DNA from 2 places in the Marinobacter xiaoshiensis genome. Region 1 is predicted to be linked to the other one. Evidence: riboswitches for the same ligand, from Rfam matches in the RefSeq annotation. Region 1 holds a riboswitch; the other holds the start of a gene.
The links. A riboswitch is a leader RNA that binds a small molecule or an ion and turns the genes downstream of it on or off. The one in region 1 is predicted to bind thiamine pyrophosphate.
Positions count from the first base shown of each region.

Region 2: it holds a riboswitch for thiamine pyrophosphate, as region 1 does, so the genes downstream of both, thiB (thiamine ABC transporter substrate binding subunit) here and thiC (phosphomethylpyrimidine synthase ThiC) in region 1, are expected to answer to the same signal.

Region 1 is NZ_JAVMBO010000015.1:91,978-99,417, forward strand. It holds gene thiC (phosphomethylpyrimidine synthase ThiC) at 1-1,443, opposite strand, end outside; TPP riboswitch at 1,534-1,650, opposite strand; gene RKA07_RS11075 (TolC family outer membrane protein) at 1,857-3,218, shown strand; gene waaA (lipid IV(A) 3-deoxy-D-manno-octulosonic acid transferase) at 3,308-4,561, opposite strand; gene lpxL (LpxL/LpxP family Kdo(2)-lipid IV(A) lauroyl/palmitoleoyl acyltransferase) at 4,684-5,631, shown strand; gene RKA07_RS11090 (mitochondrial fission ELM1 family protein) at 5,618-6,595, shown strand; gene RKA07_RS11095 (glycosyltransferase family 4 protein) at 6,592-7,440, shown strand, end outside.
Region 2 is NZ_JAVMBO010000010.1:1,165-8,604, reverse strand. It holds gene RKA07_RS07585 (thiamine ABC transporter ATP-binding protein) at 1-389, opposite strand, end outside; gene thiP (thiamine/thiamine pyrophosphate ABC transporter permease) at 382-2,106, opposite strand; gene thiB (thiamine ABC transporter substrate binding subunit) at 2,116-3,120, opposite strand; TPP riboswitch at 3,188-3,285, opposite strand; gene RKA07_RS07570 (metallophosphoesterase family protein) at 3,338-4,471, shown strand; gene RKA07_RS07565 (AAA family ATPase) at 4,468-7,116, shown strand; tRNA gene RKA07_RS07560 (tRNA-Gly) at 7,230-7,305, shown strand; tRNA gene RKA07_RS07555 (tRNA-Cys) at 7,369-7,440, shown strand, end outside.

The sequences.
Region 1 (7,440 bases):
ACAGCCAAACCAGCCGATCATGGCAGCGCCGATGCCGGAGGTTATGTGGTCGTAGCCAGGGGCAATGTCGGTGACCAATGGCCCGAGGGTATAAAAGGGCGCTTCGTCACAGCACTCCAGCTGCTTGTCCATGTTCTCTTTTACCAGGTGCATGGGTACGTGGCCGGGGCCTTCGATCATGCATTGTACGTCGTGCTTCCAGGCGATTTTGGTGAGTTCGCCCAGGGTTTCCAGTTCGCCGAACTGGGCTGCGTCGTTGGCGTCGGCTATGGAGCCGGGGCGCAGGCCGTCGCCGAGGCTGAAGGAGACATCGTAGGCTTTCATGATTTCGCAGATGTCTTCGAAGTGTTCGTACAGGAAGCTTTCCTTGTGATGGGCCAGGCACCATTTGGCCATGATGGAGCCGCCACGGGAGACAATGCCGGTGGTGCGTTTGGCGGTCATGGGAACGTGATGCAAACGCACACCTGCGTGGATGGTGAAGTAGTCCACGCCCTGCTCTGCTTGCTCAATCAATGTATCCCGGAAGATTTCCCAAGTGAGGTCTTCAGCGACACCGCCTACTTTTTCCAGCGCCTGATAGATGGGCACTGTGCCGACCGGCACCGGTGAGTTGCGGATCAGCCATTCGCGGGTTTCGTGAATGTTCTTGCCGGTGGAAAGGTCCATGATGGTATCGGAACCCCAGCGGATGCCCCAGGTGAGTTTCTCTACTTCTTCTTCAATAGACGAGGTAACCGCTGAGTTGCCGATGTTGCCGTTGATTTTCACCAGGAAATTTCGGCCGATAATCATGGGCTCGGATTCAGGGTGGTTAATGTTCGCGGGGATGATGGCCCTGCCCCGGGCAACTTCGCTGCGCACAAATTCGGGGGTAATTTCCTTTGGGATGCTGGCGCCGAACGATTGGCCGGGGTGCTGATCATCGGCCAAGCCTTGCTCACGAGCTTCCTGCAGCTTCATGTTTTCCCGTATGGCGATGAATTCCATCTCCGGCGTAATGATGCCTTTGCGGGCGTAGTGCATCTGGGTCACGTTTTTATTGCCCAGCGCCCTCAGCGGCTTGCGCTCATCCATAAAACGGAGCGGGTCCAGCTGCGGATCTTTCATTCTGCGACGGGTGTATTCCGAGGTGTAGCCTGCCAAGGGAGCCGTATCTTCACGCTCCGCTATCCAGGCCGCGCGGATGGCGGGAAGGCCTTTGCGCAGATCGATGGTGGCTTCAGGGTCTGTGTATATGCCGGAGGTGTCGTACACCACAACCGGTGGGTTTTTCTCGCCACCCATTTCTGTGGGTGTGTCCTGCACGGTGATTTCCCGCATAGGCACCCGCAGGTCGGAACGGCTACCCTGCACGTATACTTTGCGCGACCCCGGCAAGGGCTGTATCGCGGCGGAATCGACGCGGGCGGAATCACTGAGGTAGGTAGGCAGATCTGTCATCATTCGCTCCCGGAATATTACTTTGGAATTCGGGTCGCGCATGACGGAGAGAGCCCCTACCCACGTGGTTCTCGGGTAGCACTGGCTCTTCGATAGCTTGGTCTCAATCCCTACGCCGGTATTATCCGGATCAGGTCGCGGGTTCTGCGATGCAATCTCAGCCGACTATCTGAACAAGTCAAACAGCCAGCACCCCGTCAAGACGCGAGTCTTTAATCTGTAGCACTCAAAGTGAGTGTTGTTTGCAAGTGTAGAGCTGAGCGCAATTATTGTCCATAATGGGAAGATTGTTTCAGTCGGCTTGCTTAACCATGCCATTACTGATGTTGCCTCCATGTCATCGCGGGCAATCCGGTATCCTTTTTCAGCGCCCCCAACTGGGCGCCGGCGCGCACATGTACTCAGGAGTAATAATGAAGAAACGATTGCTTTCCGGACTTATTGGCCTCTTGGCGGCTCAGCCTGCCCTTTCCCTGGACCTGGTTGAGACCTATGAGAAAGCACTCTCTTACGACTCCGGGATCGCGGCTGCTCAAGCCAGATTCGAATCCCAGCAGGCGGCCAGTGATATAAGCAAGAGTACCCTGCTGCCCCAGATTGGAGCCTATGCGCAAGGAAATCATACGGATTTTGACGCCAAAAACGGCGTGGGGGACAGTTACAAATCTCTTAACTACGGTGTGCGCCTCACCCAACCGGTATTCCGAGCAGACAACTGGTTTCGTTATGATTCCAGCAAATTCCAAACCGCAGCAGCCCAAGCTCAATACAATCTGGCACAGCAGCAGCTGATTCTGGATGTTGCCACTGCCTATTTCAACGTATTGCGGGCGCAAGACACTGTTACAACCGCAAGAGCAGGCGAAGCCGCCATTCGCCGGCAATACGAACAGGCACAAGAGCGTTTTGATGTTGGCCTGATAGCTATCACAGAAGTTTATGAAGCGCGCGCCAGCTACGACGATGCCAGAAGTATCCGGATTGCAGCAGAAAACCAGACGAACATCGCCCGGGAGCAACTGGCCCGGTTTACAGGCGAATATTCTGAAGACCTGCAAAACTTGCGTCAGAGCTTCCCTCTGGGTCAACCAGAACCGCAAGACCCATCCGCATGGGAAATGACGGCTCTTGAACAGAACTGGGCAATACAAGCTGCTATGTCAGTACTGGATTCAAGCGAATCCAATTTAGACGTCGCAAAATCTGGCCATATGCCAACGCTAGATCTGATCGCCTCCTACGGAAAAAATGAACTCGATGGCAACAAGCTTCCGCAACAGGAAGGGACCCAAGGTGTTATCGGCCTTGAGCTGAATATACCATTATATATGGGCGGCGGAACTCAAGCTGGTGTTAGACAGCAGCGTTCGCTGGTTACAGTAGCTCAGGAGGATCTGAACACGACCCGCCGCGATGTAAGAGTGAGCACGCGCAGCCTGTACCTGACTGTAAACAACAACGTAGAGACTGCATCCGCCCTGGAGCAAACGATTATTTCCCGCCGCAGCGCACTGGACGCGACCCGCGCGGGGTATGACGTGGGCACCCGCAACATAGTTGAGGTACTGGATGCAGAGCGCGCTTACTACGTGGCTCTTAATGATTACGCCAATGCTCGCTACGACTATGTTACGAATACCCTCCGGTTAAAGCAGGCTGCCGGCACCCTTAGCCCTAGAGATCTTATTGAATTGAACAATTGGCTTAGCGCCAGTGCACCGGGAATTGAGGCTCTGGCCAACGACAAACAGACCCTGAAAGACCCGACACGCTAGTTTGCGAGGCTAAAATCCGGATGAAAGCGCGGTGGGGAGCACATTCCTCCCCACCCAACGTTTACTGCCCCCCCCTACACCAACCCAACTCAAACCCACTCGATAATTCCGTCAACCACCCTATCCAGCGCACCCTTGTTCTTATTTACCACCGACAATGCACGTTGCCCCCTGGCTTGACGCTCCTCAACATCAGTGAACAGGGCGAGCAGCTGTCGAAACACCTCATCTCCATCCCTGACCATGGTTACGCCACCATCATCAAGCAACCGATCATAGATAGTTTCAAAATTGAATACGTTGTGCCCAGAAATAACAGGAATTCCCCAGCCCGCCGGTTCCAGAGGATTGTGACCGCCACGCTCTATCAACGAGCCGCCCACAAAAGCCACATCACTGGCTCCGTAGAGCATCATCAGCTCGCCCATGGTGTCGCCCAGGTATACCTGCGCGCTGGAGGGGTCGTCACCTGAAGAGCGCCGCGCCAGAGAGAATTCCTGTCGGCCAATGAGTTCCGCTACTGACTCAAACCGCTCCGGGTGGCGGGGCACAATAATCAACAGCGCATCGGGCTGATGCTGCAACAACTGCTTATGTGCCGCCAGCAACTGGGCGTCTTCGCCTTCATGGGTACTTCCGGCAATCCACACGGGGCGACCTGAAAGGCTGCTCTTTAGCTGCCCTGACGCCGCGCGCACTGAGTCAGGTATATCCACATCAAATTTGACGCTGCCTGTAACCGCAACTTTGGACGCGGCGACACCTATTCTTCGAAAGCGCTCTGCATCTTTTTCAGCTTGGGCTGCAACCCAGCTGATGCTGCGCACAATCGGTGCTACCAGTCGCTTTACACGTTCATAGCCCAGCGCTGAGCGCTCCGACAGCCGGGCGTTGATAAGAAAAACAGGGACCCCGCGAGACCGGCTCTGGCGAATCATGTTCGGCCATATCTCCGTTTCCATAATCACCAGTATTCTGGGGTTAACACGGTTCAGAAACCGGCGAATGGCACCGGGGGTGTCATAAGGTGCGTATGCATACTGAACCTGGTCCCCAAACATTTTCATGGCCTGCGTCTGACCTGTGTCTGTCATGGCGGTTAACAGGATTGTTATATCGGGATTGCGGGCGAGCAGCCGCCGCACCATGGGCGCAGCGGCAATGGTTTCGCCTACCGACACAGCATGAACCCAGACAACAGTGCCGCTGGCATGGGGAACAAAACCCAACCGCTGCCGCCAGTTGATGCGCAGCTCAGGCGCTTGACGGCCCTGCCACCACAACCGGATAAGAATAAACGGCAGCGCCAATCGTATAAGCTGTGAATAGATAAATTGAAGCACGCAGGACTCTCCCCAAAACAGTGCGGTATCATATCGCAAAGCCTGACCAGTTGCTTCCGACTGACACTGCCGGGCAACATAGCCATAGCCGCAACCCACTGAGCTAGCAGGACAGATTTCAAGTGAAGAAGAAACACCGTAAACAGGCGCGCAATACAGACTACGCAGCCTATCGCCACCCGCGTTGGTGGCCAACCTGGATCGGAATTGCTGTTATGTGGTGTGCAGCCCAGCTTCCCATCCGTTTTCAGTGGTGGCTTGGCAAATGCATTGGGCTTCTGGCGTGGCGCTTTGTCAAGAGGCGGCGACATATCACCGAGGTTAATATACGCCTGTGTTTTCCTGAACTGACGCAGGCGCAGCAAGGTGCACTGGTTCGTAACAGTTTTATCGCAAACGGAATAGGCCTCATGGAGCTGGGTATAGCCTGGTTCCGGAATCCGGCAAAGCTTACGGGTATAACAGAGGTTCATGGCAAGGAGCATCTGGACAATGCGCTGGCCGAAGGTAAGGGTGTATTGTTGCTGGGCGGCCACTACAGCACCCTGGACCTTGGAGGCAGCCTGGTTACCGAGTACATTGAGGCAGATGTGATGCAGAGGGATCACAACAACCCACTGATGAACGCCGTTATGACCCGGGCAAGGGAACGTCGCTACGAGACAGTCCTGGGCGCCCGGGATCTTCGTGGGCTATTCCGCAGCCTGAAAAAGAATCGGACTGTGTGGTACGCCACAGACCAGGATTATGGCCGCAAAGATATTGTTTTCGCGCCGTTCTTTGGTATACCAACTGGTACTATCACAGCCACATCTCGTATAGCTGCACGCAGCCAGTGTAAAGTGGTTCCATTCAGCCATTTTCGACGGCAGGACAAGCCTGGCTATGACATATACTTTCACCCGCCGCTGGACCCCTTCCCAAGCGGCGACGACATGCAGGATGCGACGGCAATCAATCAGATTATTGAGCGCGAGATCCGGCGCGCACCCGATCAGTATCTCTGGATGCACCGCCGCTTCAAAACGCGGCCAGATATAAACGACCCAGGTTTTTATGGCGGCAAATAGCACGTCGGCGGCACCTGTAATATGGCTGCTCACAGACAACAAGCCCGGGCACCGAAATCAACTAAAGGGGCTTGGCAACCGACTACGGGTGAAAGCCGGGGCCAGTCTGTACTGGATCGACGCTCCCGACACACGCACACCCTTGTGGCGAGCGCTGCTGGCAATACCGCCCGGGCTGGGCAGATCGCTCCCCCACCCGGACCTGATCATTGCTGCAGGTGCGGGCACCCACAAACTGCTGCTTTCTTTGCGACGGCTCAAGAATGCCAAAACTCTGGTCATCATGAAGCCCGGATTCCCGCGCAACTGGATCGACGGCGCTATAATTCCCGCCCATGACGGCATTGCTCAAAACCGGGACACACTGATTACTGACGGTGTTATCAACACGGTCACACCCCTGGCCAGAATTACGGATAAACCCGAAGCCCTTTTGTTACTCGGTGGCCCATCACCCCATTACGACTGGGACGATGACGTGGTTTTCGGGCAGGTCACTCATCTGATCGGAGAGTATCCTGAATGGCGCTGGACCATCAGCAGCTCAAGACGAACGCCTGGAGCTCTCAGGGAACGACTAAATGAGCTGGCCGGCCTCAAGATTACCGTGGCAGACCCTGACAGGACCCATGAAGACTGGTTAAGCCACAGTGTAGCGGCATCCCGGGCTATCTGGGTAACCCCTGACAGCATGTCCATGGTATGTGAAGCTGCCACATCCGGGGTACCAACCGGGTTGTTCCAACTCCCCGAGCGTTCCGGAAGCCGTGTAGCCAGCGGCGTGCAACAATTGGTTGAGGCTGGCCATGTAGCGCGCTGGAGTGATCATGCAACCGTGATGGGCGGTAAAACTGGTCAGGGAAAACCTCTCTGGGAGGCTGACCGGGCGGCTCTATGGGTGATTAAACGCTGGCTGACACCTGCCAGCGAAAAGCAGAAAAGAGTAAAAGGGATGACTCCTTGAGAATTCTCCAGGCACTACCGGCTCTATACAGTGGCGGTGTAGAACGGGGAACCGTCGAGTTTGCGGCGGATCTTGTTCGCCACAACTGCGAATCCTGGGTTGTATCAAACGGCGGGCCTCTGGTGAAACGTCTTGAAGAGCAAGGCACAACCCACATCAGAATGCCCATTCATCGCAAGTCACCTGCATCCTTTGGGCAAATTCGCCCCATGCGTAACCTGATTCGGGAGCTTCAGCCAGACATTATTCACGTACGCTCACGCATGCCCGCCTGGATCGTGCGCCTTGCGTGTAAGGGGCTGCCTGCCAGCCAGCAGCCAGCCATTGTGTCGACTTTCCACGGCATGTATTCCGTAAACCCGTACAGCGCCATCATGGCAAAATCCGATCACGTGATCGCAGTATCAAACTGTGTACGCAACTACATCACCCACAACTACCAGGTTCCCGAGCAAAAGCTCACTGTGATACAGCGCGGAGTGGATGTGGATTACTTTCAGCAACAAACACTGAGTGAAACATGGCGACAATCTCTGTTTACCCAATTCCCACAACTTGAGAACAAACATATTCTCATGATGCCCGGGCGCATTTCCCGGTGGAAAGGCCAGCTGCAGTTTCTTGAGGCTATGGCTGAAATCACCCGCGAAAAACCAGACTGCCACGGCATCATTGTTGGCGGTGCAGAACCCGGGAAAGAGCGCTTCCTGCAGGAACTGGAACGACATCGCACAAAGCTCGGGCTTACTGACAAAGTCAGCTTCCTTGGGCAGCGGGATGATATGGCGGAGCTATATCTGCTTGCCGACCTGGTCTGTCATATGTCGACAAAGCCCGAACCCTTC
Region 2 (7,440 bases), on a different contig from region 1:
CCGGGTAAACGCTTGCCAAAGCCTTCAAGACCAACGCTGTCCAGTCCCTGCTCGATAGCCTGTTGGTTCTCAGGTGTGAGTTTTAGCCCGGGGTGGATGCCAAGGCCGATATTCGTCTCAACATTGAGGTGTTCAAACAGGTTGTGCTCCTGGAACACGCTGGTGAATGGTCGTTGCCAGGGTGCCTGTTGGCGCAGGCTTTCATCCTGCCAAAGGATGTCGCCGGATTGTGGCTCAAGAAAACCTGCCAGCAGGTTCATCAGTGTGGATTTGCCCGATCCGCTGGCGCCGTGAATCGCAATGCATTGCCCTGGCTCCACGGTGAAATGAAAATTCCAGGGAGATTCCTGGTCCGGGTATGAAAATACCAGATTCCTTACTTCAAGCATGTTCAGGCTCCGGAACACTTCTGGGTGATTTGGTTACCAAACCGGTTTGGTGTAACGGCGATCCCAGCCTGTTAAAAACGCTAAACAGCACGAGCAAAAGCAGCACAAGCCAGAGCCCGGTGGCGGCCGCGGCATCCATTCGGTAACTGCCAAGCTGCTGATACAGCAGCACTGGCAGGGTAGGCTGGCCCGGTGTGCCGAACAGCGCAATAACCCCGAAATCACCCAGCGATAAGCCTGTGCCGTAGGCCATGGCTAAAGCCAATGGCTTGCGCATTCTTGGCCAGTGCAGCCATCGCCAGCGATACCAGCCCAGCACGCCAAGCTGATCTGCTTGCTGGCGGCTGGCGGAGTCGAGGCTCCCCAGTGGGCCTTTGAGCATCTGCAATACAAAGGGCAGAGCCATCATCGCGTTGATTAGCGTAACCAGCACCAACCCTTCACTTGAACTGCCAAGGCTGGGTCGGAACAGCAGAAACAGGCCTGTGCCGAGAACCAGCGGTGGAATCATCAAAGGCAAATACGCTGCCACATCGGTTAGCTGAGTGATTGCAGGTCTCTTCGATACCGATCCCGAAGCCAGCATTAGTAGAGCAGCGCATACAGACATCAACCCGGCGGGCAGGGCGATTGCCAGGCTTCTCACTGTGGCGTCAAGTAAAGCTGGATTGACCGAGAAGCTGCCTTGCGGAAAGAAAGCGCTGCCCATACCGGGAAGGCCTCTAATTAAAATGGCCAACAGCGGCATTACCAGAAAGAGCACAAACAATCCGAGGACGGTGCCATCTGCCAAGCGCGCATGGAGGGAACTGCCTGCTTTGGTTCGGTGCGACGCAACGCGCCTGTCCGGCAGTAGAGAAGCCGTAAGCCCGCGGCGGGCTGCCAGCCACCAAAGGAACCCGCAAATAATAAGCTGAACCATGGCAAGAAGAGCAGCTTGGCCGGAATCGAATTCGAATCGCAAAGACTGGTAGATCGCAACTTCAATGGTGGTTGCCGCTGGCCCGCCGCCCAAGGTCATCACTATGGCAAAGCTGGTAAAGCACAGTGTGAATACCAGTGCCGCAACGCCAGACAAGACAGGCTTGATGGCAGGCCACTCCACCGCTCGCCAATACCACCAGCGCCCAAGCCCGAGCTGGGCGGCAACCCTGAGTTGCGATGGGGGTGCACCTTCAATTGCCTGCAACAGAATCCGTGCGGCCAGCGGCGCGTTGAAAAACACATGGGCCAACACAATGCCGTTGATGCCGTAGAGGTTCCATGATGCGCCAAGCCAGTCATGGGCAAAGCCGGTGAACCAACCTTGGCGCCCGTACACGCTAACCAATCCAGACACTGCAACAATCGAGGGAAGCACCAGGCTCAGCTCCATCAACCGCAGCAGAACAGCACGCCCCGGAAACGCAGGTTGTCTGGCGAGGATTCTGGCAATCGGAATAGCCACAAGAAGACTGAGTAAAACAGAAAGAAACGCCTGCCAAATCGTAAAGGTAACCACGGTGCGCAAATAGCGGCTTTGCCAGAGTTGGCTGATATCCGGTAGTGAAGCCTCCCAGATAAGGGCTGCCAGCCCCGCCACCGAAAGCAGCACCAGCGCACTGGCGATCGTAAGCCCGGGCCAGAGCTGCCACCCGGGGCGGCTGAAAGGTGCAGGCCGCCCGGGTGTCGAGTGCGAAGGTAACGCGTGTTGCTGGCGCTTAGCGAGGCTGCTCATGGGCCTTGATTACCGTGTCATGGCATCCAGCCACTCGTTCATCCATTGGCGGCGGTTATCGGTTACGGTTTTGGGGTCAAAATACAGCGCTTCTTCTGGCTGAATCAGCTTGTCGAAAACGGATGGCAATTCATCGCCCAAATCGGTAGCCGGGTACATCACGTTTTTAAGGGGAATGTGCCTTTGAAAACTCGCGCTCAGCATAAAGTCGAGAAATTCACGCCCGAGTTTTTTCTGATCGGATGAATCAACCAAGGCAGCCACTTCAACTTGCAGATAGTGACCCTCTTCGAACTGAGCGGCCTGGTATCGATCTGTTTTATCTACGGCCATGTGGTAAGCCGGGGAGGTGCTATAGGAAAGAATCATCGGCGCTTCGCCATTCATGAACAGCGAAAAATAGCCGTCGCTCCAGCTTTTGGTTGTGGTGAGAATCTTGCCGTTGAGTTGCTGCCACTTTTCAGCCGCCTGGTCGCCGTATACATGGCGCATCCAGAGCAGCAATCCAAGGCCGGGGGTGCTGGTTCTTGGGTCCTGGATGATGATCTTCAGGTCGTCAGGGGCTGCGATCAGCGCGTTCAGACTTTTTGGTGGATTAGGCAGTTGTTCGGTATCGTAAACGAACGCAAAGTAGCCCCAGTCGTAAGGTACAAACACCGGGTCTTGCCAGTTGATGGGCAGGTTCAGGGCTGAAAGATCGGTTTCGTGGTTTGCCAACAAGCCTGTTTGTCGAGTTGTTTCCATGGTGGCGGTGTCCAGGCCCAGCACCACATCGGCCTGAGTGCTTTTGCCCTCAAGGCGCAGGCGTTGGAGAATGTCACCACCGCTGTCCAGCACCACATAGTTGATCTGGCAGTTGCAGGTTTGCTCAAAGGCTTCTTTAACGGCTGGCCCCGGGCCCCATTCTGCGGCGAAAGAGGGGTGGGTATACACAGTAAGGATGGCTGCCTTTTGGGCGTGTGCAGGCGCAAACGCCAAAGCAAGCAGAAACAGTGCAAACGCTCGGATGAGCATGGTGGTATAACCTCCGCAACAAGTTAAGGGTGGCCATAATTGGCAGCCATGTTGCGGGCCCCACCGAGGGTGGTGAGTGCTCAATCCCTTCGCCGGCATAATCCGGATCAGGTTCCGCGGGTATGGTCTCAGCCCGGCATTTGCCCGGCACCCCGTTGAGTTGAATAAAGTGTACCATGCTGGCGGTTGGCAATGGTAAGAGGCAAGGAGAACGCAGGTGCCAAAGTTTTTACATACAGCAGATTGGCAAATGGGCCGAACCTACAGCCGGTTTGACGCCGAAGATGGCGCTGCATTGGTTGAGGCACGATATGAAGCCATCGAGCGGCTGGCGGCGCTGGCCACTGAACACCAGTGCGACGCGGTATTGGTTGCAGGTGATGTGTTCGATGCTCAAACAGTATCTGATCGCACCATCAGACGCGTGTTTAATGCCACCAGTGGCTTTAAGGGCCCTTGGGTAATGCTGCCAGGCAACCACGATGCGGCACTTGCAGAGAGTGTATGGTCTCGGGCAAAGCGGTTGGGAGCCGTTCCACAGAACGTTTACCTTGCACTTGAATCCGGAGTTACATCTTTGCTGGACCAGGGTATCGCTGTGCTGTCGGCGCCTCTTACCCAGCGACACACCTATGGCGACCTGACCCAGCCTTTTGCCGAAATGGAAACCGCACCTGATTTGCTCCGCATAGGTTTGGCCCACGGCAGCGTTCAAGGCTTGCTGCCGGACGAAATTGATTCAACCAACCCCATCGCCCCCGACAGAACCACCACAGCTAATTTGGATTACCTGGCCTTGGGCGACTGGCACGGCGTTAAGCAAATAAACGAGCGAACCTGGTACAGCGGCACGCCTGAACCTGAGCGTTTTCGCAATAACGATGCCGGGTATGTGCTGATTGTTGATATTGAAAGTCCGGGGGCGACACCTCAAGTGACCCGCCATGAAACCGCCCGCTATCAATGGCACCAGTGGCTGGAGACTCTATCTGTGCCATCCGATCTGGACGAACTACTGATTCGCATAGGCAAATTGCCCGAGGCTTCGGTTCTGGATTTGAAACTTAGCGGCACACTCACGCTGGCCGGCGATCAAAAACTGACGGAAGTACTTTCGATAGCAGAAGCTCGCTACCGCAGCGTTACCTGTGATCGAAGCGGCTTGCAGCTGGAGCCCACTGAGGAGGATATTGCCGAACTGCATGCAGACGGGTATCTCGGAGAAGTGGTTCAAGAGCTAAGGGAGAGCCAGCAGGCGACTGAAGAGGGTGAGGAGGCTGCCGTAGCACGGGATGCGCTCGGCATTCTTGCAGGCCTGCTCAAACCAAAAGACGCGGAGGTGGCCCAATGAAACTCCAGCGTTTACGTGTTGAGCAGTTTCGCCAATTCAGGCAAGGCCTGGAGCTGGATAGCCTGCAGCCAGGTATTAACCTGATTCACGGCCCCAACGAATCCGGTAAGAGCACCCTGGTCCGCGCCATCCGTGCCGCCTTCTTTGATCGTTATCGGTCCAAATCCGCTGAGGAACTGGCCCCGTGGGGCGATTCATCCGCTGCCCCGACCGTTGAGCTGATATTTGAGCACGGGGGTAAGCACTGGCAACTGGACAAGCGTTTCCTTAAACGTCATCGATGTGATCTGAAGGTAGATGACGAAACTTTCAGCGGCGAAGAAGCCGAAGAAAAGCTGGCCGAGTTGCTGGGCTATCAGTTCCCCAAAAAAGGCGCCAGTAAAGAGGAGCACTGGGGAATCCCCGGTTTGCTTTGGGTTGAGCAGGGGACCGGGCAAAACATTGAGAACGCGGTATTGCACGCCGGTGGACACCTGAAATCCGCATTGAACAACCTGGTAGGTGAAGTCGCCAGCAGTGGCGGTGATGAAATTATCCAGGCCGTGGAGCAGCAGCGCAAAGAGCTACTGACATCAACCGGGAAGCCAAGAGGCGACTATCTTGAACTAGCGAATACCCGGGAGGCACTGCAACTGCAGGTGAGGGATTTGAAGTCACGGGTTGAGCAGTACAAGGCTCAAGTGGATCGTTTGGGAACCCTGGCCGCAGAGCATGAACAGGCCAATCGCGAACGCCCATGGGAAGAGGCCCGGCGCGAGATGCAGCTCGCAGAAGCAAAATACCGTGAAGTTGAGGCGCTGCAGGAGCAACAAGCTCGGGGAATCGAGTCGCAAAAACAGATTCAGCAAAACCTCTCCCTGCTTCAGCAAAGCCAGATTCACTGGCGTAACCAAAATGAACAACTTGAGTTACGCCATCAGAACTACCTGAAGGCCAAGCAACAACTGGAAAAGGAAGAGCTCGCCAGCCCTGAGTTGGTTAAGCAGGTTGAGGCTGCACGCAGCCAATACCAGCTTGCCAATCAAACCGTGCAGCAGGCCCATCTCAGAGATAAACGGGAGCGCCTGGAGAAGGACTGCGCCAGACTGAAAGCGGATCTGGCGCAACTGAAACAACGCCAGGAAGAGGCCAAAGGCATTCAGGTTTCGCTGGACTCAGCACGAAATACTAGAAAGATAAACCTCATAGATATCGGCGCATTACGAGAACTAAAGAAGAATCAACGTGAACTTGATGATGCGAATATTCGAATCCAGACCGTAGCCACCCGTGTTACCTGGAACCTGAAGCCAGGCGCATCACTGGATCTGGATGGGCAGAGCGTTGAGGGGCAGGGTGAGAAGCTGCTGCTGGAACAAGGTGTTCTCGCGATTCCAGGTGTAGGTGACCTTGGCATTCAGCCCGGTGGCAATGATCTTGCCAGCCTCCGACGACAGCTTGAGCGGTTGGGACAAACGGTGTCGCAGCAGCTCGCAGAGCTGGCAGTTGAGTCCGTTGAGGCGGCAGAGTTGAAGCTGACGCGACTGCAAGATGCTGAGGCACAGATACAGCGTTTCGATGACCTTCTGAAATCCCTGGCGCCCAAAGGCGTCGACCAGCTTGGCTCTGACCGATCCGAGATTGAGTCCGAATTGCTCGCCCGAACCACTGAGCTTGAAGCCCTGCCACAAGTTGAGGCGACGGGTGGTGATGCCAAGCCGCTCAGCCAAGCTGAGGCGGAGCTAAAGCAAGCGGAAGCGCGGCTAACAGAAGCGGAGACCGGGCAGAGGAATCAGGAAGGCCTGCTGCATAAAGCCCGCTACGTTAGCGAAACGGCAATGCGGGAATGGCAACGCATGCAGGGTGAGTTGAACAGCCCAGAGCGCCAATCACAGATAGAAGGCATAGCCCGCGATATTGCTACTGCGGAAAAGCAAAATACAGAACTCGAAGCCTCCTTGAAAGACCGTGAAACCCTGATTCGAGAAGCTCGCCCAGAGCTTTTGAAGCAAGACATAGTGCGCTACCGCGCTACTGCCGAGCACCAGGAAGCTGCCCAGCAGAAGCGGGCCCTGGAACTGAGTGAAATCCGTGCAAGACTGGAAGCCTGGGGTGCGGAGGGACTTGAAGAGAAACATAACGAACTGGTTGCCGAGTTGGAACACGTCAACCGGCGATATCTGGAACTCGATAGGCGAGCAAAAGCGTTGGACTTGCTTCTGAACCTGTTAATCGAGAAACGACAGGCACTCACACGCCGTTTGCAGGCGCCGCTGCAGAAACATCTGGATCATTACCTGACCGTTCTGTTCCCCGAAGCCAGCCTGGAAGTAGACGAAAACCTGATGCCCGGTAAGTTCAGCCGAGGCAGCGAGCTGGGGCAAATGGCCGAGCTTAGCTTTGGCGCCAGAGAACAGATGGGTCTTATCAGCCGCCTGGCCTATGCAGACCTGCTGCAGGAAGCAGGGCGACCCACGCTGATCATTCTGGATGACACCCTTGTACACAGCGACACAGGGCGCCTGGATGGCATGAAACGCATCCTGTTTGACGCAGCCACACGCCACCAGATATTGTTGTTTACCTGTCATCCTGAAAAATGGCGGGATTTGGGCGTTGAGCCAAGAGACCTCGAAGCGTTGAAGATTCAGAGTGTTTCTGGTTAAAAAACGCTCAAAAACATCCGTTAAAACAAAAACTTAAAAAAAGGTATTGACGAAAGGGCCGTAATCCGTAGAATACGCATCCGTTGTCGGGGCATTGCTTCGATAAGCTTGAGGCGGGAATAGCTCAGTTGGTAGAGCGCAACCTTGCCAAGGTTGAGGTCGCGAGTTCGAATCTCGTTTCCCGCTCCAATTTCCTCAAGTCTCTCAATGCCAACCTGAGAGCACAAAGACTCGATTCCTTCGATCTTTTTAGGCGCGGTGGCAGAGTGGTCATGCAGCGGACTGCAACTCCGCGTACGCCGGTTCGATTCCGACCCGCGCCTC